4 regions of the Streptomyces sp. NPDC107500 genome follow, and region 2 is predicted to be linked to each of the others. Evidence: riboswitches for the same ligand, from Rfam matches in the RefSeq annotation. Region 2 holds a riboswitch; each other region holds the start of a gene.

Region 1 (7,348 bases), on a different contig from region 2:
CGAGGTACTCGCGGACATCGGCCTCACCCCGGTCGACATCGCCGGCCGGATCAGCGCGAGCCTGGCCGTCGGGCGGCGAGCGGTGGACACCCCCGGGGACGGACGGAACGTCATGCCTGCGCAAGGAGAGAACTGAATGACCAAGGAGTTCGACCTCGCCGCGCTCTTGGCCGAGCGCGGGGCCGAGCGGTACGAGCTGCACGCCAGGCACCTCAACCACCAGCTGCCGCGCATGCTGCACACCATCGGCTTCGACAAGGTCTACGAGCGGGCCGAGGGCGCGCACTTCTGGGACGCCGACGGCAACGACTACCTGGACATGCTCGCCGGGTTCGCGGTGATGGGCCTGGGCCGCCACCACCCGGTCGTCCGCAAGGCGCTGCACGACGTCCTGGACGCCTCGCTCGCCGACCTGACCCGCTTCGACTGTCCGCCGCTGCCCGGACTCCTGGCCGAGCGGCTGCTCTCGTACAGCCCGCACCTGGACCGGGTCTTCTTCGGCAACAGCGGGACCGAGGCGGTGGAGACCGCGCTGAAGTTCGCCCGGTACGCGACCGGCAGACCGAGGATCCTGTACTGCACCCACGCCTTCCACGGACTGACCACCGGCTCGCTCTCCGTCAACGGCGAGGACGGCTTCCGCAAGGGCTTCGCGCCGCTGCTGCCCGACACCGCGGTCCCGCTCGGCGACCTGGACGCGCTGGCGCGCGAGCTGCGGCGGGGAGACGTGGCCGCGCTCATCGTGGAGCCGATCCAGGGCAAGGGCGTGCACGAGGCCCCGCCCGGCTACCTGCGGGCCGCGCAGGACCTGCTGCACCGGCACAAGGCACTGCTGATCGCCGACGAGGTGCAGACGGGCCTGGGCAGGACCGGGAAGTTCTACGCCTTCCAGCACGAGGACGGCGTCGAGCCCGACCTGGTCTGCGTGGCCAAGGCGCTGTCCGGCGGCTACGTGCCGGTGGGCGCCACCCTGGGCAAGGACTGGATCTTCCAGAAGGTGTACTCCTCGATGGACCGCGTGCAGGTCCACTCGGCGAGCTTCGGCTCCAACGCCCAGGCCATGGCGGCCGGACTCGCCGTGCTCTCGGTGATGGAGAACGAGGAGATCGTGGCGAACGCCGCCGCGGTGGGGGAGCGGCTGAAGTCCCGGCTGGCGGCGCTGGTGGACCGCTACGAGCTGCTCGCCGACGTCCGGGGCCGCGGGCTGATGATCGGCATCGAGTTCGGCCGGCCGCGGTCCCTGAAGCTGCGCAGCCGCTGGACCATGCTCCAGGCCGCCCGGAAGGGCCTCTTCGCGCAGATGGTGGTGGTGCCGCTGCTGCAACGGCACCGGATCCTCACCCAGGTCTCCGGCGACCACCTGGAGGTGATCAAACTGATCCCGCCCCTGATCATCGACACCGCGGACGTGGACCGGTTCGTCGACGCCTTCACCGAGGTGATGGACGACGCGCACAATGGCGGCGGTCTGATGTGGGACTTCGGCAAGACGCTGGTCAAGCAGGCGGTGGCGCACCGCTGAGTCCGTCGGTGGCCGCCCGGCGCCGGAGCAGCCCTGAGGCTTTGCCTCAGAGGCCGCTCCGAAGCTTTGCCTCAGAGGCAAGAAATTTGCCCGAAGGGCAAGATTCGGGCTGAATGGAGCCATGAGCATGAGCTCCTCCGAGACCGGACCGGCCGACGGCGCGGTCGCCGCCGTCGCGCCCCAGCTGCGTGAGCTGCGGCGGCGGGCCGCCCTGACCCTGGAGGCGGCGGCCCGCGCGGCCGGGCTGTCGCCCGCCCACCTCTCCCGCCTGGAGACCGGGCAGCGCCAGCCCTCGCTGCCGATGCTGCTCGCCCTCGCCCGCGTCTACGGTACGACCGTCGCCGGGCTGCTGGGGGAGGCGCCCGCGGACCCGGACGCGGTGATCCGCGCCGCCGAGATGGAGCCCACGGCCGCGGGCGGCTGGACGTACCGGCGGGCGGGAGCGCCGGGCCGGGGCATGCAGGCCCTGCGCGTCGAGGTGCCGTACGGCTCCCAGGGCGACATCGTGCGGGTGCACCCCGGCGAGGAGTGGCTGCACGTGCTCAGGGGCCGCCTGCGGCTGCGCCTCGGGGACACCGAGCACCGGCTCGGGGTGGGGGACGGCGCCCACTTCGACTCGCTGACCCCGCACCGCATCGCCGCACAGGACCCCGAAGGGGTCGAGCTGCTCTTCGTCCACACCCTGCTGCAGAGCCCGACGGCCGCGCTGTGCCTCGGCCCGACGACCCCCGGGGAGATGCCGTGAGTTCCATGGAGGAGAAGTTCCCGCGTGCCCTGTGGGTCCGGCTGCTCATCTACATCGCCCTGGGCCACGTCTTCGGCGGCTTCCTCTACCTGCTCTTCGAGGTGGGCGCGAGCCGCTAGCGGTCGTGCGGGTCGGTGCGGTACCGGATCAGTCCAGCATCCGCTCGCGCAGCCGCTCCCGGGTCGCCGGGGTCAGGTGCAGGCCCTGCTCCAGGTAGGCGTCGACGCCGCCCCAGGTCTCCTCGACGGTGTCCAGGGCGGCCGCCAGATACTCGGCGCGGGCGTCGAACAGGGGGCTGAGCAGCTCCATGACCTCGGGGGAGTAGGCCGAGGCGGCGGAGCTGCCGCGGCGCACCTTGTAGCGGCGGTGCGTGGCGTTCGACTTGAGGTAGTCGTCGAGGACGGCATCGCGCTCGACGCCGAGCGCGAGCAGCGTGACCGCGATCGACAGGCCCGCGCGGTCCTTGCCGGCCGCGCAGTGCATCAGGGCGGGGACGCTGTCCTCGGCGAGCGCGTGCAGCACCCGGGAGTGCTCCGCCGTGCGCTCCGTGATGATCGTCCGGTAGGACGCGATCATGCGCTGGGCGCCCTTGCCGTCGGCCAGGATCGCGTGCAGCTGGTCGAGGTCGCCGTCGCGGACCATCTTCCAGAACTCGGCGCCGTCGGCCGGGTCGCTCAGCGGCAGGTTCACATTGCGCACGCCCGGCAGCTCGACGTCGGGGCCTTCCAGCTTCTGGTCCGCCGCGTTGCGGAAGTCGAAGATGGTGTGCAGGCCGAGGGTGGCCAGGAAGGCGGCGTCCTCCCCGGTGGCGTGCGCCAGGTGCCCGCTGCGGAACAGCACGCCCTGCCGCACCCGTCGCCCGTCCGCGGCCGGCAGTCCGCCGACGTCCCGGAAGTTGCGCACACCGGTCAGCTCGGGTTCGGTCGACGGGACCTGCTGCGTCACGGGGACTCCTCCCACTCCGCCCCGCCGACGCTGCTCGGCGGCGGGCTCGCCTCGACGATACGGCATCCCCTGTATGCGCCAAGGACTTGTCCACAGGGCGTTAAGGGTTACCTCGGGCTTTCTGTCCGAATTGACGCCTTGATTCCAACTGGCGCTGAAATGCGAATAGGTGGAGAAGTGGCGCGTGAGCAGCGTCATATCCGTAACCGTGCGTCGTCCGTCATGTCCACGTAATCAAGCCGGTTTGCAAGGACGTTCACTCGGAATGCCATTCCCCGAATCGACGGAGTGTGACCGGATATTCCCGTAAAGGATCAATCGGAACACCTTCCGGTGGAACTCTTCGCTTGTCCGGGTGCGTCTTGGTCGCTTACGTTCACCACCGATCCGGACGGACGCCTAATCCTGCCGCCGACCGGAGCCCACTCTCATCCACCACCCGTACCCGGCAGGAGCGGGGGACCCACAGGTACGAATGCCTGTTCCGGTTCCCGGAACGGCTTGGGGTGAAGCCGCGTTTCGGCGCGGCCGGGCATCTCCAGCCCGAACCCGACAGCTCACCTCGCAGGCGCCGGAGAGGAATTCGCCATGCCCGCGAAGGGTAAGCACCGCCGTACCAGGGCCATGCGCCTGACCCGCGCCATCGCCGTCGCCGGAACCGGTGGCGCCGCGCTCGCGCTCCCGCTGATCGGGGCCGCCGGCGCCAACGCCGCCCCCGCGCACTCCGTTTCCGAGCAGTCCGTGCAGTCCGTCGCGGCGACGGCGAAGAAGGCCGCCGCGAGTGGCGCCGAGAAGAACTCGGACGCGCGGACCTACACCGTCAAGAGCGGCGACTACCTTTCCCGGATCGCCGACGACCAGAACGTCGACGGCGGCTGGAAGAAGCTGTACGAGGACAACCGCGAGGCCATCGGTTCGGACCCGTCGCTGATCCACCCCGGCCTGAAGCTCTCGGTCGGCGCCAAGGCCGCCCAGTCGGAGAAGCCGGCCGCGGAGAAGCCCGCCGCGGAGAAGCCCGCCGAGGCGGAGAAGCCCGCCGCCAAGCCGGCCGAGAAGTCCACGGACGCCGAGAAGGCCTCCACCTCGGACGCCGGCACCAGCAGCGGCTACACCTCCCCCGTCGCGGGCGCCACCGTCGGTACCCCGTACCACCAGTCCGGCAGCATGTGGTCCAGCGGCTACCACACCGGCACCGACTTCGTCGTCCCGACCGGCACCCCGCTCAAGGCCGTCGGCGCGGGCACCGTCGTCTCCGCCGGCCCCGGCGGCGCGTACGGCAACCAGGTCGTCATCCAGCTCGCCGACGGCCACTACGCCCAGTACGCCCACCTCTCCTCCCTCTCCGTCTCCGCCGGCCAGTCGGTGACGGCGGGTCAGCAGGTCGGCCTCTCGGGTGCCACCGGCAACGTGACCGGTCCGCACCTGCACTTCGAGATCCGCACCACGCCGGACTACGGGTCGGACATCGACCCGGTCGCGTTCCTGCGCTCGCACGGCGTCTCTCTCTGACGCACGGCAAGGGCGCAGTCCCCATGCCACCGAAGGCCGGACCCCGATCCCCGGGTCCGGCCTTCGGTGTATTCCGCAATTGACCAAGCCTTTAGGAGTGGCCTTTCTCACCGACCGTCAACCCCTTCCTACGGTCGCGTAGGTCACATTCCAAGGTGAATCATGGCTCGATGTGGCAGACGATTCGAAGAATGACAGCAGAGCAGTGATCGGGTCGTACGTGGCGCTGGGGGACAGCTTCACCGAGGGCGTCGGCGACCGCGGCCCCGACGGGGCGTTCGTCGGCTGGGCCGACCGATTCGCCGTACTGCTCGCGGACCGGCGCCCCGAGGGCGACTTCACCTACGCGAACCTCGCCGTGCGCGGCAGGCTGCTCGACCAGATCGCGGCCGAACAGGTCCCCCGGGTCGCCGGACTCGCACCGGACCTCGTCTCGTTCGCGGCCGGCGGCAACGACATCCTCCGGCCCGGCACCGACCCCGACGAAGTGGCCGAGCGGTTCGAGCGGGCGGTGGCCGCGCTGGCCGAAGCGGCCGGCACCGTCCTCGTGACGACCGGTTTCGACACCCGCGGCGTGCCCGTGCTCAAGCACCTGCGCGGCAAGATCGCCACGTACAACGGGCACGTCCGCGCCATCGCCGACCGGTACGGCTGCCCGGTGCTCGACCTCTGGTCGCTCCGCAGCGTCCAGGACCGCAGGGCGTGGGACGCCGACCGCCTGCACCTGTCCCCGGAGGGTCACACACGGGTGGCGCTGCGCGCCGGACAGGCCCTCGGCCTGCCCGTGCCCGCCGACCCGGACCAGCCCTGGCCGCCGCTGCCCCACCGCGGCGCGCTGGACGTCCGCCGGGACGACGTGCACTGGGCGCGCGAGTACCTGGTGCCGTGGATCGGACGCCGGCTGCGCGGCCAGTCCTCGGGCGACCATGTGACCGCCAAGGGGGCGCTGTCGCCGGACGACATCAAGACGCGGATCGCCTCGGTGGCGTGACCGCGCGGGGCGGGCGGGCCGGTGGCGGAGGCCGGTTGTGGGCGGGGTACGGCGAGGCCGGCGGCGGGTCAGCGGCGGGGGGCACCCAACGCCTCCCGCGGCAGGCCCAGTTCGCGGGCGAGCGCCTCGTCCGTCCACTCCCGCGCCCGGGCCCGCGAGACCGTGCCCGCGTACGACGTCAGTTGCACGGCCAGCCCGTCGAGGAGCGCGGTCAGCCGCAGGGCCGCGCCCTCGGGGTCCGGGCAGGGGAACTCCCCGGCGGCCACCCCCTCGGCGATGACCTCGGCGATCGCGGCCTTCCACCGGCGGTCCAGATCCCGCGTGACGTCCCGCAGCGCGGGCTCGCGCAGCGCCGCCGCCCAGCCCTCGATCCACAGCCGCCAGCCCTTGGCCTGCCCCGTCGGGGCGTACCACCGCACGGCGGCCCGCAGGCGGCGCAGCGCCGACGTACGGCGGCCGAGCAGTCCGTGCAGATGAGCCAGATCGTCCTCGGCGGCACGGGCGAAGGCGGCGGCGACCAGCTTCTCCTTCGTGGAGAAGTGGTAGAGCACCAACGCGTTGCTCACCCCGAGCGCCGACGCCACGTCGGCGATCCGCAGCGCCGCGACACCCCGCGCCGATATCTGCTCGACGGCCGCGCGCAGCAGCTCCTCGCGCCGCTCGGCCACACTCAACCGGACTCGCACCACGCCCCGTCCCCCCAAGCTCCGGACACGATCAGTCGGTGTCACACGAGACGACCATAATGAGAGCCTGACCTACTCCACCTGGAGGTTACCGTGGCCGGATTCCGTTCCCCGAGCTCCGGGCTCCGTTCGCCCAGGCCCGCGGCCTTCGGCGCGGACCCGACCGGTGAGCGCATGGCGCGCATCCGCAGATCGCCGCACTTCCGTGACGGCGTCTTCCAGAACCCCGGCGGCACCGCCCGGACCCGGCCCTCCGGATCGGCCCGTGAGTTCGCCAAGATCTACTTCGACCGGGAGTCCCGGCTCCGCCGCGCCCCCAGGGGCCCGATCCCGGTGCACGCCACGACCCTCGCCGACCTCGCCCGGCAGCCCGCCACCGGACTCCGGCTCACCTGGATGGGGCACTCCAGCGTGCTCGCCGAGATCGACGGGCGGCGGGTGCTCTTCGACCCCGTGTGGGGCGAGCGCTGCTCCCCGTTCCCCTTCGCCGGGCCCAAGCGGCTGCACCCCGTCCCGGTCCCCCTGGCCGCCCTCGGCCCGGTCGACGTCGTCGTGATCTCCCACGACCACTACGACCACCTGGACATGCCCACGATCAAGGCGCTGGCCGGCACGGACACCCTGTTCGCCGTGCCGCTCGGGGTCGGCGCCCACCTCGAACACTGGGGGGTGCCCGCCGACCGGCTGCGGGAGCTGGACTGGCACGAGTCGACGCGCGTCGCCGGCCTCACCCTGACCGCGACGCCGGCCCGCCACTTCTGCGGGCGGGGGCTGCGCAACACCCAGCACACCCTCTGGGCGTCGTGGGTCGTCGCGGGGGAGGAGCACCGCGTCTACCACAGCGGTGACACGGGTTACTTCGACGGCTTCCGGGACATCGGCGCCGCGCACGGGCCCTTCGACGCCACGATGATCCAGCTCGGCGCGTACTCCCGGTTCTGGCCGGACAT
Region 2 (7,348 bases):
CAGCCAGGACTCGACATCGGCGACCGTGTGGCTCCGCCGCACGATCAGCCGGGCGATGCGGTACCGCTCGTCGCGGTCCGAGCTGAGCGCGTGCCGCACGGCCGTCGCCGTCTCGTACCCGGCCCGGGCCGACGACGCCCGCACCTTCGCGCTGTTGTAGCCGTGCGGGTAGGCGAGGTGGCGGACCGGATGCCCGAGGGCGTCCTCAAGGACCGCCTTGGACTCGCGGAGTTCGTGCGCCAGGGCCGTGCCCGACAGGGTGTCGAGCTGCGCGTGCGTGACGGTGTGGCTGCCGATCTCCATGCCGGAACGTTCCAGCCCGGCCACCGCGTCCAGCGTCATCATCGGGGCGGGCGGCAGCAGACTGCGGCCGCCCGGCACGATGGCCCCGGTGGTCAGGTACGCGGTGGCGGGCAGCGCCCGCTGGGCCAGCGCCTCGGCGGTGGGTCCGGGCAGGTCGGCGAAGCCGTCGTCGAAGGTCAGCAGCACCGGCCGGGGCGGCAGGGGCGCCCGCCCGGCGAGATGGTCGGCGAGCGCACTGATCGTGACGGGCGTCCTGCCGCTGTCGACGACGGCGTCCAGCTGTGCGGCGAACTCCTTCGGCGTGACGGTGAACTCGGCGATCCACGACGGCGGGTCCTCCATCACCGCGTGGTACAGGAACACGGGTATGTGCCCGCCGCCCGCTGCCCGGACGCCCTCGCGCGCCCCGTCCGCTCCCGGTGCCCCGGCCCCGCTCACCGCGCCTCGACCCCCGTCGCACGCAGCGCGCGCCGGGCGCGCAGATAGCCGACGGGGCCGTACAGCATGCCCCGGCGCTGCAACCGCGCCAGGCGCCGCGGCCAGGGATGCGTACGGGAGTCGTGCCCGCCCGGCGCCCCCACCGCCTCCGCGCCCTCGCCGGTGGCGCGTACGGCGGTCAGGCGCCGGGCGTGCGCGAGTCCGCCCGGCACCCGGGCGAGGAGGGCCGGCAGCAGCGCCGGCCGGTTCACCAGGATCGCCGTGAGGTACGCGGTGAGGCCGGCGCCGTAGCCGTACGCCTGGGTCTCCAGGTCGTGCCAGGTCTCCCGGTGGTGGTGCCAGACCAGTGCCCGGGGCGTGTAGCGCAGCCGCTGCCCCTGGGCGAGGACGCGGACGAACCCGTAGAGGTCGTCGCCGCCCCGCGCGCGGGTGCCCGCGCCGGTCGCCGGGTCGAAGCCGCCGACCGTCCGCAGCACCGCCGTACGGAAGGCCATGCTGGCGCCCGAGCCGAACCGGCCCGCGGTGAACGGGAACAGCGGCTCGTCGGCGGGCGGGTGCTCCGGGTCGTACGTGCGCGGGACGAAGCCCTTCGCGAAGCCGCCGTGGCTCTCCAAGAGCACCTGGGCGGGGGTGCGCAGCCGCGCGGGCAGGATCAGGCCGGTGGTACAGCCCAGGCGCGGGTCGGCGGCGAACGGCGCGGTCAGTTCGGTGAGCCAGCGCGGGTCGGCGACCACGTCGTCGTCGGTGAAGGCGACCACCTCGCCCCGGACCACCGCGAGGCCCCGGTTGTGCGCGACGGCGAGTCCGGGGACCGGCTCGCACACGTACCGCACCCGCTCGCCGTACTTCCGCTCGACCAGCTCCCGGGTCTCACCGGTCACGGGCGCGTTGTCGACCACGACGATCTCGAAGTCCGGGTGGTCCTGGGCGAGCAGCGAGTCGAGGGCGCGGGCCAGCTGGTCCGCGCGTTCCCGGGTGGCGACCACGACACTGGCGGGCGGCGGCGCGGGCCACGGCTCGGGCGGCGCGCCCCGGGGCAGCTCCCGCGCGAGCCCCGCCAGCACCCGTGTGGGGTCCGCGCCCTCGGGGACCTGCCCGAGCAGCGTGCCCACGGGCACGCCCGCCCGTCTGACCAGCACGAACACCGCGCCGGACGTCACCGGCGGGCTCCCCGGGCCCGGCCGCAGTACCGCCGCCTCCGCCTCCGTCTCCTTCTCCGCCGCGCCGTTGCCGTCGCCGAGATCCAGCTCGGCGACCTGCACCGCCCCGATGCGCAGGAAGTCGTCGATCTCCCGCCGTGTCTCCCGCAATGTCTCCTGCCGCGCACGCCGCACACCGGCCATGCGCCCACCCCCTCGTGGTTGACCTCGTCAGGACCTGCGCAGCCGGGCCGCGCCCCTCAACGTCCGTACCGCGAGCGACGCCAGCCGCGGCCGGTCGCGCACGAAGCCGTGCGCGCGGCGGGCCGGTTCGCGGCCGAGCCAGTGCAGGGCGGTGCCCGCCCCCGGGCGCGTCGCCGCCCCCTCGTACACCGGCAGTTCCCCGGTCTTCAGCGAGTCCTTGTACTCCGCCGGGCCCCGCCCCATGTCCAGCAGTCCGATGCCCTCGGCGGCCGCGGCCTCCGCCATCCGCAGGTGCAGGACGAGACCGGGCGAGTACTTGGCGAAGTCCGGGTCGTACGCCGGGAACCAGCACGCCAGGACCGTCGCCGAACGCAGCCCGAAGTGGGCGGCGACCGGCCGGCCGCCCGCGTAGAGCACGGACAGGGTGCCCGTGCACTCCGGCGCGCGCGTCCGGGCGAGCCTGCCGACGAGCCGGCTGATCCACTCCTGCGCGAACCGGTCCCGGCGTCCCGTCCTGCGGTACTGCGCCGACTTCCACTCCATGAGCGTGCGCAGCGCGGCCGGCTCGCGCTCGTCGAAGACGAAGCGCACGTCGCCGGCCTGGCGGCCCAGCCTGCGCTCCTTGGCGAGCGTGGTCTTCAGGAACTTCGGCGCCTGGGCGCGCAGGACGTTCTCGTACGCCTCGTAGCCCTTCTCCACGTCGATGACGTAGGTGGTGTGCTCCTCGGCGGCGTACCGCACGAACAGCCCCTGCTCGGCCTCCAGGTTGTCGAAGGCGAGGCTCGACAGGGAGCAGGCCCGCAGCAGTCCGCGGGGGTCCGGGGCGAGGCCCTGGCGCAGCACCGCGCCCTGGCAGTCCGACACCCCCAGCCCGATCGCCCGGCCCTGGCCCAGCGGGCCGCGTTCGTGCGGCAGGAATCCGGCCGCCTCGCCGCCGTCGTACAGCACCGCCACCCGCGCCCGCGGCCGGACCCGGCCCACGGCTTCGGTGAACTCCGGTTCCATGAACGGGTTGCGCGGCGCCGTCGACTTGGCGCGTATGTCCCGCCAGTGCTGCCGTTCCCCCTCGCCCAGCTCCTGTGGCCTGAGCACGCGTACGCGTCCGCTGTTCAACCCGACCCCCCGATCAAGTCCCCCCTGGACAACAGGAAGGTACCCCGGGGGCCGACCCGGGGGGTAGGTAGCAGACCATGTTGTTGCCAACCGGTGCACAGGCCTTTAACCGGCTTTAGCCGATGATGTGCCAGGTTTCGGACATGTTCGTGCGTCGTCGTGCGCGTTCGAACGTACTCGCCGCGTCCTCGTTCGGAACCGGTCGCGGGTGAGTCGGACGGGTGTCGCGTCCGTATTCTCTGATCATGGACCGCACCGCATACTCACTCGTCGCCACCGATCTCGACGGCACGCTGCTCCGCGGCGACGACACCGTCTCCGAACGGTCGCTGGCCGCGCTGGCGCGGGTGGCCCGGGCGGGTGCGCGGCACCTGGTGGTGACGGGGCGCCCGGCACCCCGGGTGCGGCCCCTGCTCGACCGCCTCGGGTGCACGGGGCTCGCGGTGTGCGGGCAGGGCGCGCAGGTGTACGACGCCGGCGCGCACCGGATGCTGTGGTCGGTCACCCTGGACCGGGAGCTGGCGGAGACCGCGCTCGGCAAGATCGAGGCCGAGGTGGGCCAGGTGTACGCCGCGGTCGACCAGGACGGCGTCGACGGCCTGACCCTCATCGAGCCCGGGTACCTGATGCCCCACCCCACGCTGCCCGCGGTGCGGGTGGAGCGGCGCGACCAGCTGTGGCGCACCCCGATCAGCAAGGTGCTGCTGCGCCACCCCGACCTGAGCGACGACGAGTTGGCGTCGACCGCGCGGGCGGTGGTCGGCTCCCTCGCGACGGTCACCATGTCGGGGCCCGGCACGGTGGAGCTGCAACCGTGCGGCATCACCAAGGCGACCGGCCTGGCGCTGGCCGCCGAGCACCTGGGGGTGGGCCGGCGGCACACGATCGCCTTCGGCGACATGCCCAACGACATCCCCATGTTCGACTGGGCGGCGCACGGCGTCGCCATGGCCGGTGCCCACCCCGAACTCAAGGCGGTGGCCGACGAGGTCACGACGACGAACGAGGACGACGGCGTGGCCGTCGTCCTCGAACGGGTCTTCTGAACGTCCCGGTGCGGCTCAGTAGGCGCCGAAGACGTTGTCCATCGAGCCGTACCGGTCGGCCGCGTAGTTGCAGGCGGCGGTGATGTTGGCGACCGGGTCGTACGGGTCCCAGGAAGTGCCCTCGACGTGGTACGCCTGGAAGGTCGGGTCGATCACCTGGAGCAGACCCTTGGACGGGGTGCCGTTGATGGCGTTGATGTCCCAGTTGTTGATGGCGAGCGGGTTGCCGGACGACTCCCGCATGATGTTGCGGTGAATGCCCTCGTACGAGCCGGGGATGCCGTGCTGCGCCATGACGTCGAGCGACTCGCGGATCCAGCCGTCGAGGTTGTCCGGGTACGTGGTCGCCGCCGTGGCGGCCGTCTTGGTGGCGGCCGGGGTGGCCGCGGACGCGCCGGTGGCGCCGATGAGCGGCAGGGCGAGCACCGCGACACCGGTGCCGGCCACGGCGAGCCTGCGGGCGATGCGGGTGGTCCGGGCGTGACGGTTCTGACCGTTGGCAGACATCTGTGTCCCTCTCCTGACGCCTGCGAGGTGAGCTGTCGGGTTCGGGCGGGGAGGTGCCCGGCCGCGCCCTGACGGGTACGGCTTCACCCCGAGCCGCTCCGGTGGTGACCGGTGCGGCGACTTACCTGGGTCCCCCGCTCCTGCCGGCGAGTGAGTTGAGTGGATGACTGTGTGTGCGGGCGATGGCAGGATTCGGCGTCCGCCCGACAGGCCGGGAACGTATGCGAGAGCACATGTCCGAAACAAGTGCAGGAATCACCCAACGTCCTGTTGACCTTGGTCTGAGGCGTTTGGGGCTCTTGATCCTTTGCGGTTGCCAAGCCTCAACTGGCTTGCGGCGCAAAGGGAGGGCACAGGTTGCGGCGAGGTTGCCCGAGGGGGCTCCCAAGTGAGCCAACTCACGGGCCTCAACAAGCGCGGCAAAACGGGCATTAGTCCCAACTATGTCCCAACCGGCCCTCGATGCGGTGCGCTTCGCCCGTCCGGTGTTTTCGGCTGCCGGGCGGGCATCCGTTCGGGGCCGGGGAGGCGATATTGGTATCGGGCAATATGTGGTCATATCGACCGATCAAAAACATACCGCTCATGATCCGATACCGCCCGGCCTGTAACGGTGGGCGCTAGCGGTGATCGAAAGGTGACCGGATACGCTGACTCGAGTGGTGGCAGCGACCTATCGACAAACCAGGTAATCGCCAGTGGGCACCAGCAGACAGGAGACCCCTCGTGACCGTCGTCGGGCCGTTCGGGCTGAGCGTGCGGGACCAGGCTCTGGAAGCCGATGTCCAGGCCGGATTGGTCGCGGTCGAGGAAGGGTTGCTTGAGGCAACCAAAAGCGAGGTGCCCTTCATCACGGAGGCCGCCCAGCACCTGGTACGGGCCGGCGGCAAGCGGTTCCGCCCGCTCCTCGTGATGCTCTCGGCCCAGTTCGGCGACCCCTATGCCCCCGGGATCGTGCCCTCGGCCGTGGTGGTGGAGCTGACCCACCTGGCCACGCTGTACCACGACGACGTGATGGACGAGGCCGCCGTGCGGCGCGGGGTCGCCAGCGCCAATGTCCGCTGGGACAACTCGGTCGCGGTCCTGACCGGCGACTTCCTGTTCGCCCGCGCCTCCCAGATCCTCGCCGACCTCGGGCCCGAGGCGGTCCGCGTGCAGGCCCTCGCGTTCGAGCGGCTGGTCACCGGCCAGATCCTGGAGACGGCCGGCCCGCAGGACGGCCGGGACCCCGTCGACCACTACCTCGACGTGCTGGGCGGCAAGACCGGCTCGCTGGTGGCCGTCTCCTGCCGGTTCGGCGCGATGATGTCCGGCGCCGACGAGACGGTGGTGGACGTACTGACCCAGTACGGCGAGCGGCTCGGCGTCGCCTTCCAGCTCGCGGACGACGTCCTGGACATCGCCTCCGACTCCCACGAGTCGGGCAAGACGCCCGGCACGGACCTGCGCGAGGGCATTCCCACCCTGCCGGTGCTCCGGCTGCGCGAGCGCGCGGCCAGGCTGGGCCTCGCCGAGGACGTCGCGCTGAGCGAGCTGCTCGACTCCGACCTGAGCGACGACGCCCGGCACGCCGAGGCGCTGCGCCTGCTGCGCGCCCACCCCGCGCTGGAGCACGCCCGGCGGGACACCGTCTGCTACGCCAGGGAAGCCCGCGCGGCCCTGGCTCCGCTGCGGGAGTGCGAGGCGAAGGCCGCGCTGGTGGAACTGTGCGACGCCGTGGTGCACCGGGCCGGCTGAACCCCGCCCCGCCCGTGCGCGGCGCCACGGGCGGGTGCCCTCCGCCGGCGGGCGGCGTACCCGTCCCCTACGGGGCGGGGGAGGAACCGCCCGTTGGTGTCATCCCGCAGGAGTACGTGGAGTTGAGCCCGCGGTCTGACGATTGCGCTCCGGTGATTTGGTCAGATGGACACCACGGAAACACCAATCCTCACCGATTCGGGTGAGAATGGCGGCTCACGGGTGAACGAGTGCGAGGTCGCGAGACAGCCGCCGCCGACGACGGAGGTAGGGCACAGATGGCACCGATCGATTCCGACGACAACACGACCCCCGGGGCGGGCGAGGAGCTGAGCACCCGACGGCGCAAGGCCGCGCGGTACGTCGTCCCGGTCGCGGTGGTGGGAGTGGCGGCCGCGACGATCGGGCTGGTCCCCGCTCTCGCCGACTCCGGGGACCCCGACCTGCCGAAGGTCACGGCGGAGGAGCTCGTCCAGAAGATCGCCGAGTCGGACGTCCAGCAGCTCTCCGGCACCGTCCGGATCAGCACCGACCTGGGCCTGCCGGACCTCGGCGGCCTGGAGAGCGGCCTGATGTCCGGAATGTCCGGCGATCCGGGCGGGGACGGCAAGGACGGCGGCTCGTCCGCCGACCCCTCGGCCAAGCTCACCCAGCTGGTCTCCGGCTCCCACACCCTGCGCGTCGCGGCCGACGGCCCCGACCGGCAGAAGGTGTCCCTGCTGGAGGACGCCGCCGAGTACAGCCTCATCCACGACGGCAAGGACGTCTGGGGCTACGACAGCAAGTCCAACGAGGTCTACCACTCCACGTCCGACGGCGCGGAGCGGCCGGAGAAGGACGTGCCGGCCACCCCGAAGGACT
Region 3 (7,348 bases), on a different contig from region 2:
CGGCCTCGACGAGACCGAACGAGGGCACCTCCACCGGCTCGCCCGGCAGCGCCGCCGCCGGGCGAAGGCACCGGCCTCCCGCGTCCGGCCGGAACTGCTGCGCGTCCTCGACCTGGTCGCCGACGCACCCGCGGTCATCATGAACCACCGCCTGGACGTGCTCGCCGGGAACCGCCTCGCCGGGCTCCTCTACGGCCGGCCGCTGCCGGGACTGAACACCGCCCGGCACATCTTCCTGGAGGAGGCCGAGCGGGGCCTCTACGCCGACTGGGAGAACTGCACCCTCGACGCGGTCGGGCACCTGCGGCTGGCCGCGGGCAAGTACCCCGAGGATCCCCGCCTGGCCTCGCTCATCGGCGAGTTGGCGATGGGCAGCGAGCGCTTCCGCCGCCTCTGGGCCCGCGCGGACGTCTGCGCCCGCACCCACGGCCGCAAGGCCTACCAGCACCCGCTGGTCGGACTGCTGGAACTGCACCAGGAGAACTTCTCGTTGCCGGACGCGTCGGGCATGGAACTGCTGGTGCTCTCCGCGCCCCCCGGCAGCCCCACCGAGGACGGGCTGCGCCTGCTCGCGGGGCTGGGCGCGGACGGCGACGACGCGCATTCGTCCGTGAACGCGCAGGCCCGCGAGTAACCGAACCACGCCGGCGTGGGACGGCTACCGTGACGGCGAGTACGGCCCCGGCGGGTACGGCCCGCCGGGCGGTTCCGCGACCGGGGCCGAAGCACGAAGGAGCACGTCCGGACATGACCGCCCACGAGAGGGCCGGCAGGCCCCTCCCCTATGTCCTTCTCTCCGCCGCCGTCTCCCTGGACGGCTACCTCGACGACACCGGGCCCGACCGGCTTCTGCTGTCCAGCCCCGCGGACTTCGAGCGGGTCGACGAGGTGCGGGCGTCGGTCGACGCGATCCTGGTCGGGGCCGGGACGATCCGGGCCGACAATCCGCGGCTGCTGGTGAACTCCGCCGAGCGGCGGGCGGCGCGGGTGGCGGAGGGCAAGGCCGAGTACCCGCTCAAGGTCACCGTCAGCGGCAGCGGCGAGCTGGACCCGGCGGCGCGGTTCTGGCACACCGGCGGGGAGAAGGCGCTGCTGACCACGGACGAGGGGGCCGGGCGGGCCCGGGCGGCGGGGATCGCCGGCGAGGTCGTCGTCCCGCTCGGCGACGCGCTCCACTGGCGGGCGGTGCTCGAGTACCTGTACGACCGGCGCGGGGTGCGGCGGCTCATGGTGGAGGGGGGCGGGACCGTCCACACGCAGCTGCTCCAGCAGGAACTCGCCGACGAGCTGCAACTCGTACTCGCGCCCCTGTTCGTCGGCGACCCGGCCGCGCCCCGGCTCTTCGGGCCCGGCGCCTACCAGGGCGGGCGGCTGCGGCTGGTGGAGTCGCGGCGGATCGAGGACGTCGTGCTGACGCGGTACCTGCCGACCGCACCCGGCACCGGCGACCGCGTGAGCGCCGCCGACCGGCACTGGCTTGCGCTCGCCTGCGAGCTGGCGGAGCTGTGCCCGCCGTCCCGGACGGCGTTCAGCGTGGGCGCGGTCGTGGTCGCCGCCGACGGGAGCGAGCTGGCGCGGGGGTACTCGCGGGAGGGCGGCGACGCCGTCGTGCACGCCGAGGAGGCCGCGCTCGCCAAGGCCGACCGCTCCGATCCGCGGCTCGCGGGGGCCACCGTGTACAGCAGCCTGGAGCCCTGTGCGCGCCGCGCCTCCCGGCCCGCGCCCTGCGCCCGGCTGATCCTCGACGCCGGGGTGCGTCGCGTGGTCACGGCCTGGCGGGAGCCGGACACCTTCGTGCCGGGCGCGGACGGCGGCGGGGTGCTCGCCGCCGGGGGCGCCGCCGTCGTCCTACTGCCGGAGTACGAGGAGCGGGCGAAGGCCCCCAACGGTCACCTGTGGGGTGCCTGAGATACCTGTGTGCGTTCCGCCTCCGACATGACGTACACTGGTGACACAACGACGCGGGGTGGAGCAGCTCGGTAGCTCGCTGGGCTCATAACCCAGAGGTCGCAGGTTCAAATCCTGTCCCCGCTACTGAAGGCCGAGGGCCGGAATCCGAAAGGGTTCCGGCCCTCGGTGCGTTCACCCGCTCGGCCCTCACCACTCGCCGCCCACCCCCGTCGCGGGAAACCTGGAGTACGCACGGCAAGCGGCGCGGACAGGGGGCGGCGGGAGACCAGTGGTGCGGGCAGGCGATGTGGAGGACGAGGGAGCGTACGCCAGGGCCGGCGGCCGGCTCCCCGGCGATCCCGTGCCCGACCCGGGCCTCGGCGACGAGCCGGCGCCCGTGCCGACCGCCGGGCAGCCGCGGCCGTGGCGCACGTCCTACGGCCGGGCCCTCGCGCGCTCGCTCCCCGTACTGCTGATCGTCGTCGCCGTCCTGTACGACATCCTCACCCCGCGCTACTTCACCGCCGGGCCCCTCTACACCGCCGCGCCGCTGGTCGCCGCCCCGATCTACTCCCGGCGGGGCACCGCGCTCACCGGGATCGCCGTGGTCGCCTCGGTCGTCGGGCTGCAACTCGGCAAGGGCGTCATCCACTACGTCGACTCCCTCACCGAGCTGATCACCATCGCGACGGTCGCCGCGCTCGCCGTCTTCGTCAACGCCTTCGTCCGCCGCACCGACGAGCGCCTCGCCATCGCCCGGGAGATCGCCGAGACCGCCCAGCGCGCCGTACTGCCCGAGCCGGCCGAGCGGATCGCCGGCTTCGAGATCGCCGCCTGCTACGAGGCCGCGCAGGCCGGCGCCTTCATCGGCGGTGACCTGTACGCGGTGCAGGACAGCGCGCGCGGCGTCCGGCTCATCGTGGGGGACGTGCGGGGCAAGGGCATGGGAGCGGTGGCCGCCGTCGCCGTGGTGATCGGCGCCTTCCGGGAGGCCGCCGAACAGGAGGCGACGCTGGAGGCGGTGGCGCAGCGCCTGGAGCGGGCGCTGGCCCGCGAGGGCACCCGGCGCGAGGGCCTGGACGCCTTCGAGGGCTTCACCACCGCCGTCCTCGCCGAACTCCCGCACGGCGCCGGGACCGTACGCATCGTCAACCGCGGGCATCCGCCGCCCCTGCTGCTCCACGGCGACGGCACCGTGGGGCCGCTGCCCGCCCGGGAGTCGGCGCTGCCGCTCGGCATGGGCGAGCTGGGTGTGTGGCCCGACCGCGCGGAGGAGACGGCCTTCCCCGGTGGGGCCACGCTGCTGCTGTACACCGACGGACTGTCGGAAGCCCGGGACGAGCGGGGGGAGTTCTACGATCCGAACGCGCGGCTGTCCGGTCGCGTCTTCCGCCATCCGGCGAAGCTGCTCGAGACCCTCGCCCGCGACGTGCGCCGCCACTCGGGGGGCGGGATGGCGGACGACATGGCGCTGCTCGCCGTCCGGCGGCCACGGCACGGCGACCATGATCATTGTCACGAGCCGTGACGGGTCGGCGTCCCTCCGCATAACAACTGACGCACCGTCAGAAAGAAGTGACGTGAAGGGGAATACCGAGCAGCGGTCAACTCGCCCGATTTTCACCGATCCTGAGGCGTACGTCCCGGCCGTATTCGTTAATGATCAAGAGGAACGGCTTGGAATCCGGCCCCCGGGTCTATTAACGTTCGATAACGCAGCGCGGTCGTCCCAGCCGTCACAGAAGGCGGCTCCGTGCGCACGCGCCGAATCCCGCAAGGGAACCGGGGAACCACCACATTGGGGTGAATCGGGCGTTTGACGCCGTGGCGACACGGTTGCATGCGCGCGTAGGAGACCTTCCTGCTCCGAACCCGTCAGCTAACCCGGTAGGCGAAAGGAAGGAAAGGAGTACGCCCACGTGGCGTCCAACCGGCCTGCCCCCGAGGCCCCGTTCGTGCCCAGTCGGCACGACACCGACACCTTCGGTTACGAGAACCACCGCACCGAAGAGGGTCCTTGGGAGGAGTGGAATCCCACCGAGGACTCCATCCGCCCCGTACGCGGCCGGCACCGCGTCGCCAAGCAGCGTGGCGGGCTCGCCCGCAGCTCCACCGTCCTCGGCGTCGGTGTCATAGCCGCCGTCGGCGCGGGCGGCATGGCCAGCGCGCAGACCGGCAAGCCGCCGGTGTCGATCTCCATGCCGGACCTGCCCAACGTCGGCTCGCTCATCTCCGACGACGACGCGCCGGAGCCGGAGGGCTCCAGCACCCCGCTCAGCGGCATCGGCGTGACCGCCGCCGCCGACACCGCCGAGGGCACCGACACCGCCGGCGCCGGTGAGTCCCTGCGGGCCCGGATCATGGCGCAGGCCGAGCAGCAGCAGGCCCAGGTCGAGACCAAGGCCGCCGCCGAGGCCGCCGCGGCCGCCGAGAAGAAGGCCGCGGAAGCCGCCGCCAAGGCGGAGAAGGAGGCCGAGGCCAAGGCCGCCGCCGCCAAGAAGAAGGCGGAGGAGGAGGCCGCGAAGAAGGCCGAGGCCGAGCGCCTGGCCAAGCTGGCCAAGCAGTTCACGCTGCCGACCTCCTCGTACACGATCTCCTCGACCTTCGGTCAGGCCGGCGCCTACTGGTCCTCCGGCCACCACACCGGCCTCGACTTCGCCGCGCCCACGGGCACGCTGCTCAAGGCCGTGCACAGCGGCACCATCACGTCGGCGGGCTGGGACGGGTCGTACGGCTACAAGACCGTGCTCACCCTGGATGACGGCACCGAGATCTGGTACGCCCACCAGTCGTCGATCAGCGTCAGCGTCGGCCAGGAGGTCACCACCGGTGACGTCATCGGCCGCGTCGGCGCCACCGGCAACGTCACCGGCGCCCACCTCCACATGGAGGTCCACCCCGGCGGCGGCTCCGGCATCGACCCGATGGCGTGGCTCCAGAGCAAGGGCCTCACCCCCTGAGCCGCGGCCCATCCGCTTCCCCGCTGGTCCCCGGCGGTCCTGACGACAACCCCCCGACGTCAGGGCTGCCGGTTTGCGGGGTTTTTGCGTCTGCGCCGGAATGACCTGATCCGGTGCGTTCGTTGACGCACTACATGACTTCTCTGCGCAAGCTCGGCTCCTCCGACCTGGAGGTCTTCCCCCTCGCCCTCGGCGGCAACGTCTTCGGCTGGACCGCCGACCAGGACCGGTCCTTCGCCGTCCTGGACGCCTACACGGCGGCCGGCGGCAACTTCGTGGACACCGCCGACTCGTACTCCGCCTGGGTCGACGGCAACAGCGGCGGCGAGTCCGAGACCGTCCTCGGCCGGTGGTTCGCGGCCCGCGGCAACCGTGACGACGTCGTCCTCGCCACCAAGGTCAGCCAGCACCCCGAGTACCCGGGCCTGTCCGCCGCGAACATCAAGGCGGCGGCCGACGCCTCGCTGCGCCGCCTGGGCACCGATCACATCGACCTCTACTACACGCACTTCGACAAGCCCGAGGTGCCGGTCGAGGAGATCATCGGCGCGCTGGACGAACTGGTGAAGGCGGGCAAGGTGCGGCACATCGCCGCCTCCAACATCTCCGCCGAGCGGCTCGCGGCCTCCCTGGAGTTCTCCGACCGCGAGGGCCTCGCCCGGTACGTTGCCCTCCAGCCGCACTACAACCTGGTCTCGCGCGACACCTACGAGGGCGGGCTGCGCGACCTCGCCGAGCGGTCGGGCCTGGCCGCCGTGCCGTACTACGCCCTCGCGGCCGGCTTCCTCACCGGCAAGTACCGGCCCGGCGCGAGCGTGGACAGCCCGCGTGCGGGCGGTGCGGCCAAGCACCTGGAGACCGAGCGCGGCCGGCGGGTGCTCGCCGCCCTGGACGAGATCGCCGAGGTCCACGACGCCCCCGTCGCCACGGTCGCCCTCGCCTGGCTGGCCGCGCAGCCGACGGTGGCCGCGCCGATCGCGTCCGCGCGCACGGTGGAGCAGCTGCCCGCGCTGCTGGGCGTCGCGGAGCTGAGCCTGACGGACGACGAGGTCGCGCGGCTGACGCGGGCCTCGGCCTGAGCGTGACGCCGCCGGTGCCCGCCTACGGGCGGTAGGGGCCCGGCGGCGCGTACGGGTGGGCGTACGGGACGTACGGCGTCTGGGCCGGGTATGGCGTCTGGGCCTGGTACGGCGCCGGAGGGCCGCCGCCGTACGGGCCGTACGGGTACGCCCAGGGCGGCGCGGGCCGGGGTACGGGCGGTGCCGTCGAGCGGGCGGCGTGGTCCAGGGCCGGGCGGGCCGCGCCGCGCCGGTGCCACAGGGCATCCAGCATCTCCCGCTCCCGCACGGCGTAGTCGGCGCCCGCCCGGCCCCGGCGGCCGCGCTGCCGCAGGAACGCCAGCGAGGTCGCGTACGCCTCGTACTGGGCCACCGCGCGTGCCGCCTCCTTCCCACCCTGCCGCCGGGCGTGCTGCCGGGCGACGCGGCGGGCCCGCATCGAGCCGAGCGCGTGCGGCTCCGCGGGCGTCAGCCACCCGGCCAGGACATACGCGGGCAGCTCGGCCCGCACGGTGCCCAGTTCGCGCTGCCGGGTCCAGATCACCAGCCACGTCAGCAGGCCGAAGGCCGGCACCATGAAAGCCGCGTACACGGCGTAGAAGCCCCACTCGCCGAACGCGGCCGAGCCGTTCCACAGCGCGTGCACGCCCATCGCGAGCAGCAGGCCGGACAGCGGGAGCAGGGCGCGGCCCAGGCGGTGGCGGCCCGCGGAGAGCGCGGCGATGCCGAAGCCGATGCCGGTGAGCACGGTGAAGAGCGGGTGCGCGAACGGGGACATCACGACGCGGACGAAGAAGGTCGCCGCGGTGACGGAGGCGATGCCGCTGCCGCCGGTCAGCTGGTCGGTGCCGAACGCGGTGCCGAGGTACAGGATGTTCTCGGTGAAGGCGAAGCCGGTGGCGGTGACCCCGGCGATCACCACCCCGTCGACTATGCCGGTGAAGTCGCGCCTGCGGAACAGGAAGACCAGGAGGACCGCGGCGGCCTTGGCGGACTCCTCGACGACCGGCGCTATCACCGTGGCGCCCAGGGTGTCCGCGCTCGCCGGGTCCGCGGTGGCGGTCGCTATCCATCTGGTCGCGAAGCTGTTGGCGACGATCGCTATCAGCGCCGCCGCGCAGGCGCCCCAGGAGAAGCAGAACACCAGGTTGCGCCAGGGGCCGGGGTCGACCCGGTCCAGCCAGCGGAAGGCGGCCACGAGCAGCGGCACGGGCAGCACCGCGAGGCCGAGCCCGACCAGGAACCCCCGCGTGCCGGTCTGTTCGCGGACCAGGGCCAGGATCACCAGGCCGGAGAGCGCGAGCAGCGTGATCAGCGCGCCGTACCGCACCCAGGGCCGCTGCCACCAGTGCGGATGCGTACGCGGGAACGTGGGCTGACGCGTCGGACACGGGGGACTGGCCACGGCATGGACCCTAACCGGTGGGGGGCTGCTCTTCG
Region 4 (7,348 bases), on a different contig from region 2:
CTCCTCCATCGGCGTCAGCTTGTAGAGCTGCTCCAGGACGGCCTCGGGCACGAAGCCGTTCTTGATCTCGATGACCAGGCGCAGTCCGTGCTCGCGGTCGGTGAGGTCCTTGACGTCCGCGATGCCCTGGAGCTTCTTCGAGCCCACCAGGTCCTTGATCTTCGCGATGACCTTCTCGGGGCCGACCGCGAAGGGCAGCTCGGTGACGACGAGGCCCTTGCGCCGGGCCGTCACGGTCTCCACGGACACCGTCGCGCGGATCTTGAAGGTGCCGCGGCCCGTCTCGTACGCGTCCCGGATGCCGGGCAGGCCCACGATCCGGCCGCCGGTGGGCAGGTCGGGGCCCGGCACGTGCTTCATCAGGGCTTCGAGATCGGCGTTCGGGTGCCGGATCAGGTGCCGGGCGGCGGCGATGACCTCGCGCAGATTGTGCGGCGGCATGTTCGTCGCCATGCCGACCGCGATGCCGGAGGCGCCGTTGACCAGCAGGTTCGGGAAGGCGGCGGGCAGGGCCACCGGCTCCCGCTCCTGGCCGTCGTAGTTGGGCCCGAAGTCGACGGTGTCCTCGTCGATGGAGTCCGTCATCAGGCTGGTGGCCTCGGCCATCCGGCACTCGGTGTACCGCATGGCGGCCGGCGGGTCGTCGTTGCCCAGGGAGCCGAAGTTGCCGTGGCCGTCGACCAGGGGCACGCGCATCGAGAAGGACTGGGCCATGCGCACCAGCGCGTCGTAGATGGACGCGTCACCGTGCGGGTGCAGCTTGCCCATGACCTCGCCGACGACGCGGGCGCACTTCACGTAGCCGCGCTCCGGCCTGAGGCCCATCTCGCTCATCTGGTACACGATCCGGCGGTGCACCGGCTTGAGGCCGTCGCGGGCGTCCGGCAGCGCGCGGGAGTAGATGACCGAGTACGCGTACTCGAGGAAGGAGCCCTGCATCTCGTCGACGACGTCGATGTCGAGGATCTTCTCCTCGTACGAGTCGTCGGGCGGCGGGGTCTTCGTGCTACGGCGGGCCATCGCTGCCGGCTCCTTGCTGAAGCGTGAACGGTGATCTGACGCCGTCCATTGTGGACTGCGGCACTGACAGCCACCGACCAGGACCCGTCACGGGCTGCCCGGCCCGGCGCTGCCCGCAGGGTACGCCCTACTCGCGCGCCCTCGTTCCCGGCGGGCCGCCAACCCCGTTCTCGCTCTCGGCGTACGAGGCCCGGGAACTCCACCGGCGGCCCGCGCGCTTGCATACAGTGGCAGGATCGGCGGAATTCCGCAGTTCCGCCCAATGATCCACCCAGTGATTCCACCAAGGATTCCGCGATCGAAGGGACGTACATGCCCATGGGTCACACGGCCACAGCCCAGGCAGACTCCGGCGGCCTGACAGCGACCGAGCACCGCCTGGCCAACGGCCTGCGCGTGGTGCTCTCCGAGGACCACCTGACCCCGGTCGCTGCGGTGTGCCTCTGGTACGACGTCGGTTCCCGCCACGAGGTCAAGGGACGTACCGGCCTGGCTCACCTTTTCGAGCACCTCATGTTCCAGGGCTCCGCCCAGGTCAAGGGCAACGGCCACTTCGAGCTGGTGCAGGGCGCCGGCGGCTCGCTCAACGGCACCACCAGCTTCGAGCGGACCAACTACTTCGAGACCATGCCCGCCCACCAGCTGGAGCTCGCCCTCTGGCTGGAGGCCGACCGCATGGGCTCCCTGCTGTCCGCCCTCGACGAGGAGTCGATGGAGAACCAGCGGGACGTCGTCAAGAACGAGCGCCGCCAGCGCTACGACAACGTCCCCTACGGCACGGCCTTCGAGAAGCTGACCGCCCTCGCCTACCCGGAGGGCCACCCCTACCACCACACGCCGATCGGCTCCATGGCCGACCTGGACGCGGCCACCCTGGAGGACGCCCGCGCGTTCTTCCGCACGTACTACGCGCCGAACAACGCGGTGCTGTCGGTCGTCGGCGACATCGACCCCGAGCAGACGCTGGCCTGGATCGAGAAGTACTTCGGTTCCATCGCCTCGCACGACGGCAAGCAGGCCCCCCGGGACGGCTCGCTGCCCGACGTCATGGGCGGCCAGCTGCGCGAGGTCGTCGAGGAGGAGGTCCCGGCCCGCGCCCTGATGGCGGCCTACCGCCTCCCGGAGGACGGCACGCGCGCGAGCGACGCGGCCGACCTGGCGCTCACCGTCCTGGGCGGCGGCGAGTCCTCCCGCCTGTACAACCGGCTGGTGCGGCGCGACCGTACGGCCGTCGCCGCCGGGTTCGGCCTGCTGCGGCTCGCCGGGGCTCCCTCCCTGGGGTGGCTGGACGTGAAGACGTCCGGCGATGTCGAGGTGCCGGTCATCGAGGCCGCCATCGACGAGGAGCTGGCCCGGTTCGCCGAGGAGGGCCCCACCGCCGAGGAGATGGAGCGCGCCCAGGCCCAGCTGGAGCGCGAGTGGCTGGACCGGCTGGGCACGGTCGCCGGCCGCGCCGACGAACTGTGCCGGTACGCCGTGCTGTTCGGTGACCCGCAGCTCGCCCTCACCGCCGTGCAGCGAGTGCTCGAGGTGACGGCGGCGGAGGTCCAGGAGGTCGCCAAGGCCCGCCTGCGCCCCGACAACCGCGCGGTGCTCGTCTACGAGCCGACCGCCCCCACCGACGAGAACGACGCCACCGACGAGAACGAGGAGGCGGCCAAGTGACCGACCTCGCCACCATGGACTTCCACGCCCAGCCGCAGGCCGGCGAGCCCAAGCCGTGGGCGTTCCCCGCGCCCGGCCGCGGCCGCCTCGACAACGGGCTGACGGTACTGCGCTGCCACCGCCCCGGCCAGCAGGTCGTCGCCGTCGAGGTGCTCCTCGACGCGCCCCTGGACGCCGAGCCGGCCGGCCTCGACGGTGTCGCCACGATCATGGCGCGCGCCTTCTCCGAAGGCACCGACAAGCACTCCGCCGAGGACTTCGCCGCCGAGCTGGAGCGCTGCGGCGCCACCCTCGACGCGCACGCCGACCACCCCGGCGTCCGGCTCAGCCTGGAGGTGCCCGCCTCGCGCCTCGCCAAGGCGCTCGGCCTCGTCGCCGACGCCCTGAGGGCACCCGCCTTCGCGGACAGCGAGGTCGAGCGGCTGGTCCGCAACCGCCTCGACGAGATCCCGCACGAGCTGGCCAACCCGGCCCGCCGCGCGGCCAAGGAGCTCTCCAAGGAGCTGTTCCCGGCCGGGAGCCGCATGTCGCGCCCGCGCCAGGGCACCGAGGAGACGGTCGAGGCCATCGACTCCGGCTCCGTACGCGCCTTCTACGAGAGGCACGTCCGCCCCGCCACGGCCACCGCCGTGGTCGTCGGCGACCTCACCGGCCTCGACCTGGACGCGCTGCTGGGCGACACCCTGGGCGCGTGGACCGGCTCCGCCGCCGAACCCCGTCCCGTGCCGCCGGTGACCGCCGACGACCGGGGCCGCGTCGTCATCGTGGACCGTCCGGGCGCCGTCCAGACGCAGCTGCTGATCGGCCGCACCGGATCCGACCGGCACGACCGCGTCTGGCCCGCACAGGTGCTCGGCACCTACTGCCTCGGCGGCACCCTCACCTCCCGCCTGGACCGCGTCCTGCGCGAGGAGAAGGGCTACACCTACGGCGTACGGGCGTTCGGGCAGGTGCTGCGGTCCGCGCCGGACGGCACCGGCGCCGCCATGCTCGCCATCAGCGGCTCCGTCGACACCCCGAACACCGGTCCCGCCCTGGAGGACCTGTGGACGGTACTGCGCAAGCTCGCCGCGGAGGGGCTCACCGACCCCGAGCGCGACGTGGCCGTGCAGAACCTGGTGGGTGTGGCGCCGCTGAAGTACGAGACGGCCGCGGCCGTGGCGAGCACCCTGGCCGACCAGGTCGAGCAGCACCTGCCCGACGACTACCAGGCGACGCTCTACCGTCAACTGGCCGCCACGGGCACCGTGGAGGCCACGGCGGCGGTCGTGAACGCCTTCCCGGTCGACCGGCTGGTGACCGTCCTCGTCGGTGACGCCGCGCAGATCAAGGAGCCCGTCGAGGCCCTCGGTATCGGTGAAGTCACCGTGGTGGCGGCCGAGTAGCGGCACGCGCGGAGTGCGGCCCCGGTGACCGGAGTGTCACCGGGGCCGCCGTTTGTCCGAATTGAGGGAGAGGCTGCCCGTCTGCCCTGTGGCATGCGCTACAAAAACACTGTTGCGTTTGAGAATTGAACACAGCCGCGTTTAGCGTCGTCCGGGCTGTTCGTCAGGCAGTGCGCCGCACCCGCGGCACCGGACAGTCATCGCCGAGTCCCCGTACGGCGCGAGCCAGGGGAGCCGGGGACCCACCGTAGTCCCTGGGGTGAATCGGACGCCCGCGCGCAGCGAGGGGGTCCGTAGGAGACCTTCCACCTCCGAACCCGTCAGCTAACCCGGTAGGCGAGAGGGAAGGAAAGGACCAGCCTCTACATGGCGTTCACGCGCGCCACCGGGAAGCACCGGCGTCCCAGCAGGTTGCATCGCAGTACCGCCCGCGCGGCGGGTGTCGCGGCCCTCGCCACCACCGGCGTCGTCGGCACCCTCGCGGCTCCGGCGCTCGCCGCCGAGCCCGAGGTGGAGCGGAGCGGACTCACCCCGGTCATCACCATCGGCGACTCCCTGGCCGAGGAGATCGACGCCCAGGCCCTGGCACAGCGGCAGGCCGCCGCGGACGCCGCCGCCCGTGAGGCGGCCCAGGAGGCCGCGCGCGAGCGGGCCGCCGAGGCGGCCAAGGAGGCACGCGAGGCCAAGGAGCGCGCCGCGCGGGAGGCGGAGCGCAAGCGCCTCAACACCTTCGTCCCGCCGATCACCTCGTCCTACGTCTCCACCGCCTACCAGGCCGGCAGCTCCCTGTGGTCCTCCGGCAGCCACACCGGCATCGACTTCCACGCCTCCAGCGGTACGACCGTGCACGCGGTCGGCGTCGGCACCGTCGTCGAGGCCGGCTGGGGCGGGGCGTACGGCAACCAGGTCGTGATCAAGATGCACGACGGCACGTACACGCAGTACGGGCACCTGTCGTCCATCGGCGTCTCCGTCGGCCAGTCGGTCGAGCCCGGCCAGCAGATCGGCCTCTCCGGCGCCACCGGCAACGTCACCGGGCCCCACCTGCACTTCGAGGCCCGTACGAGCCCCGAGTACGGCTCGGACATGGACCCCGTCGCCTACCTCCGTTCCCACGGCGTGAACGTCTGACGGCGGACCCCGCGACACCACCCGAAAGCCCCGGCCGTCCGAGCCGGGGCTTTTGATCCATGAAATCCACTCCGCCGTCGGAATATCCGCTTGATTGGCCTAGAGTCGCTGGAAACGTCAATCGTCGGCGTTTCACGGGGATTAAGGCGGAGGTCGGTCATGCGTATTCCGGCGCATTCGGTGTGCACGGCGATCCGGGACGACATCGTCGCCGGCGTCCACGTGCGCGGGGGCCGGCTCACCGAGGAACTGCTCGCCCGCCGCTACGGCGTCTCCCGCGTCCCCGTCCGCGAGGCCCTGCGCACGCTGGAGGCCGAGGGCTTCGTGGTGACCCGGCGGCACGCGGGCGCGTGCGTCGCGGAACCGACCGAACAGGAGGCCGCCGACCTGCTGGAGACCCGTACGCTCCTGGAGCCCCTCGGTGCCGCCCGGGCCGCCCGCCGCCGGACCGACGCCCACCTCAAGGTGTTGCGCGGCCTGGTCCGCCTGGGGCAGGAACGCGCCAGGCAGGGCAGCGGCGAGGATCTGCGCTCCCTGGGCGGCTGGTTCCACGAGACCCTCGCCCAGGCCGCCGGCAGCCCCTCCCTGACGGCGCTGCTGACCCAGCTGCGCCACAAGATCGCCTGGATGTACGACGTGGAGGCGCCGGCCGGGCCGGTGGAGTACTGGGCCGAGCACGGCGCGATCCTCGACGCGGTGGCCCGGGGCGACGGCGACCGCGCGCGGGCGCTCATGGCGCTGCACGCCGAGCGGTCGGCGCCGGGACACCGCCTGCGATTCGCCTCCGGCGGCGGCAGGACGGAGCGTGTGAGGAACTCGCAACGTCCCGTAAACACGGCGAGCCTGCGGCATTAACACGGGTCCCGTATACAAAGAGCAGGAAATTCGGGGGGTATTTTCCACCTGCCCGTATTTCTGCCGGCGGGCGGAAATACGGGCGGTGGAACGTTGCGGAAAAATGCGCCCGGTGCGGTGACCGGGGTGACCGGGGCCCTTCCGCTCGGGCAACGGTGCCGTGAGAACCGAGCGGAGTCAGCGGCCGCCGAAGACGGGCAGCGTGAGGGCCGAATGGGCCGGGCGGGGCTCCGGTGCGGGCATGGCGCTGAGGCCGCGCAGCCGGTCGTTGCGCTGCTCCAGGGCCCGGGCGGTGGTCGGGAAGAGGGTGGCGCCGCCCTGGCCGACCAGGTTCTGGTTCAGGGTCACGAAGTCACGGGTGCCGCGTTCGTATGCGGCGAAGCCCGCGGCGTGGGCCCGGTCGGCCAGGGAACCGGCCAGCATGTAGGCGCCGACGAGGGCGAGGCTGGTGCCCTGCCCGGTGAGGAACGAGGGCGCGTGGGCGGCGTCGCCCAGGAGCGCGACCCGGCCGCTGGACCAGCGGGGCATGCGGATCTGTCCGACCGCGTCGAAGAACACGTCGTCCGCGTCGCGGAGGGCGGTCAGGATGCCGGGGACCTCCCAGCCGGCGTCGGCGAAGACCTCGGCGAGCAGGTCCCGTTGGGCGTCCGGGCTGCCGAAGGCGTCGAAGGGCGGCTCCGGCCGGGCGAAGTTCAGGAAGGCGTGCACTTCGTCGTCGTCCCCCACGGCGTAGAGGGCGGCGGCCCTGCCCGGGGTGTTCCACATGACGGTCTCGTGGGAGAGGCCGAGGGTGTTGCGCATGGTGAACACGGCGAAGCAGTAGCCGAGGTACCGGTGGAACCGCTCCTCGGGACCGAAGAGCATCTCCCGGGTACGCGAGTGCATGCCGTCCGCGCCGAACACCAGGTCGAAGGTACGGCTGCCGCCACCGCGGAAGGTGACGTCGACCCCGTGCCCGGACTGGTCGAGGGTGTCGACGGAGTCGTCGAAGAGGAACTCCACGTCGTCCCGGACCGCTCCGTACAGCGCGTCCGTCAGATCCCCGCGGCGTATCTCCAGGTCCCGCCCCGCGACACCGCCGGTGACGGCGTGCGGGTGGAGCGAGGCCACCTCGCCGCCGTCCCCGTCCCGGAAGGTGAGCCGGCGCAGGTCGATGTGCGCGTCCCGCAACCGCGGCAGGATCCCCATCCTCTCCACGACGTCGAGTGCGGTGCCGCGTACGTCGATGGGGTAGCCGCCGCCGCGGAGCGTGCCGGCCTTCTCCACCACGGTGACCTCGAACCCGTGGCGGT

What was found. A riboswitch is a leader RNA that binds a small molecule or an ion and turns the genes downstream of it on or off. The one in region 2 is predicted to bind cyclic di-AMP.
Region 1: linked by a shared signal. The riboswitch ahead of ACZ67M_RS06560 (M23 family metallopeptidase) and the one ahead of ACZ67M_RS15475 (transglycosylase SLT domain-containing protein) in region 2 are both predicted to bind cyclic di-AMP.
Region 3: linked by a shared signal. The riboswitch ahead of ACZ67M_RS20315 (M23 family metallopeptidase) and the one ahead of ACZ67M_RS15475 (transglycosylase SLT domain-containing protein) in region 2 are both predicted to bind cyclic di-AMP.
Region 4: linked by a shared signal. The riboswitch ahead of ACZ67M_RS11125 (M23 family metallopeptidase) and the one ahead of ACZ67M_RS15475 (transglycosylase SLT domain-containing protein) in region 2 are both predicted to bind cyclic di-AMP.

The regions. Positions count from the first base shown of each region.
Region 1 is NZ_JBVJPF010000002.1:85,214-92,561, reverse strand. Features, by position in the region: gene dxs (1-deoxy-D-xylulose-5-phosphate synthase) at 1-136, shown strand, start outside; gene ACZ67M_RS06580 (aspartate aminotransferase family protein) at 137-1,522, shown strand; gene ACZ67M_RS06575 (helix-turn-helix domain-containing protein) at 1,650-2,267, shown strand; gene ACZ67M_RS06570 (DUF6126 family protein) at 2,264-2,386, shown strand; gene ACZ67M_RS06565 (tyrosine-protein phosphatase) at 2,415-3,212, opposite strand; cyclic di-AMP (ydaO/yuaA leader) riboswitch at 3,639-3,798, shown strand; gene ACZ67M_RS06560 (M23 family metallopeptidase) at 3,801-4,721, shown strand; gene ACZ67M_RS06555 (SGNH/GDSL hydrolase family protein) at 4,927-5,712, shown strand; gene ACZ67M_RS06550 (TetR/AcrR family transcriptional regulator) at 5,781-6,401, opposite strand; gene ACZ67M_RS06545 (MBL fold metallo-hydrolase) at 6,492-7,348, shown strand, end outside.
Region 2 is NZ_JBVJPF010000003.1:832,192-839,539, reverse strand. Features, by position in the region: gene ACZ67M_RS15495 (polysaccharide deacetylase family protein) at 1-645, opposite strand, end outside; gene ACZ67M_RS15490 (glycosyltransferase family 2 protein) at 738-2,084, opposite strand; gene ACZ67M_RS15485 (GNAT family N-acetyltransferase) at 2,112-3,176, opposite strand; gene ACZ67M_RS15480 (HAD family hydrolase) at 3,443-4,243, shown strand; gene ACZ67M_RS15475 (transglycosylase SLT domain-containing protein) at 4,259-4,750, opposite strand; cyclic di-AMP (ydaO/yuaA leader) riboswitch at 4,754-4,909, opposite strand; gene ACZ67M_RS15470 (polyprenyl synthetase family protein) at 5,477-6,487, shown strand; gene ACZ67M_RS15465 (LolA family protein) at 6,766-7,348, shown strand, end outside.
Region 3 is NZ_JBVJPF010000005.1:19,059-26,406, reverse strand. Features, by position in the region: gene ACZ67M_RS20335 (helix-turn-helix transcriptional regulator) at 1-634, shown strand, start outside; gene ACZ67M_RS20330 (dihydrofolate reductase family protein) at 748-1,908, shown strand; tRNA gene ACZ67M_RS20325 (tRNA-Met) at 1,961-2,034, shown strand; gene ACZ67M_RS20320 (PP2C family protein-serine/threonine phosphatase) at 2,183-3,418, shown strand; cyclic di-AMP (ydaO/yuaA leader) riboswitch at 3,643-3,799, shown strand; gene ACZ67M_RS20315 (M23 family metallopeptidase) at 3,810-4,850, shown strand; gene ACZ67M_RS20310 (aldo/keto reductase) at 4,985-5,929, shown strand; gene ACZ67M_RS20305 (PrsW family intramembrane metalloprotease) at 5,952-7,313, opposite strand; gene trmB (tRNA (guanosine(46)-N7)-methyltransferase TrmB) at 7,324-7,348, opposite strand, start outside.
Region 4 is NZ_JBVJPF010000002.1:1,136,908-1,144,255, reverse strand. Features, by position in the region: gene ACZ67M_RS11140 (DNA gyrase/topoisomerase IV subunit A) at 1-1,020, opposite strand, end outside; gene ACZ67M_RS11135 (M16 family metallopeptidase) at 1,333-2,685, shown strand; gene ACZ67M_RS11130 (M16 family metallopeptidase) at 2,682-4,070, shown strand; cyclic di-AMP (ydaO/yuaA leader) riboswitch at 4,262-4,424, shown strand; gene ACZ67M_RS11125 (M23 family metallopeptidase) at 4,437-5,201, shown strand; gene ACZ67M_RS11120 (GntR family transcriptional regulator) at 5,361-6,056, shown strand; gene ACZ67M_RS11115 (FAD-dependent monooxygenase) at 6,234-7,348, opposite strand, start outside.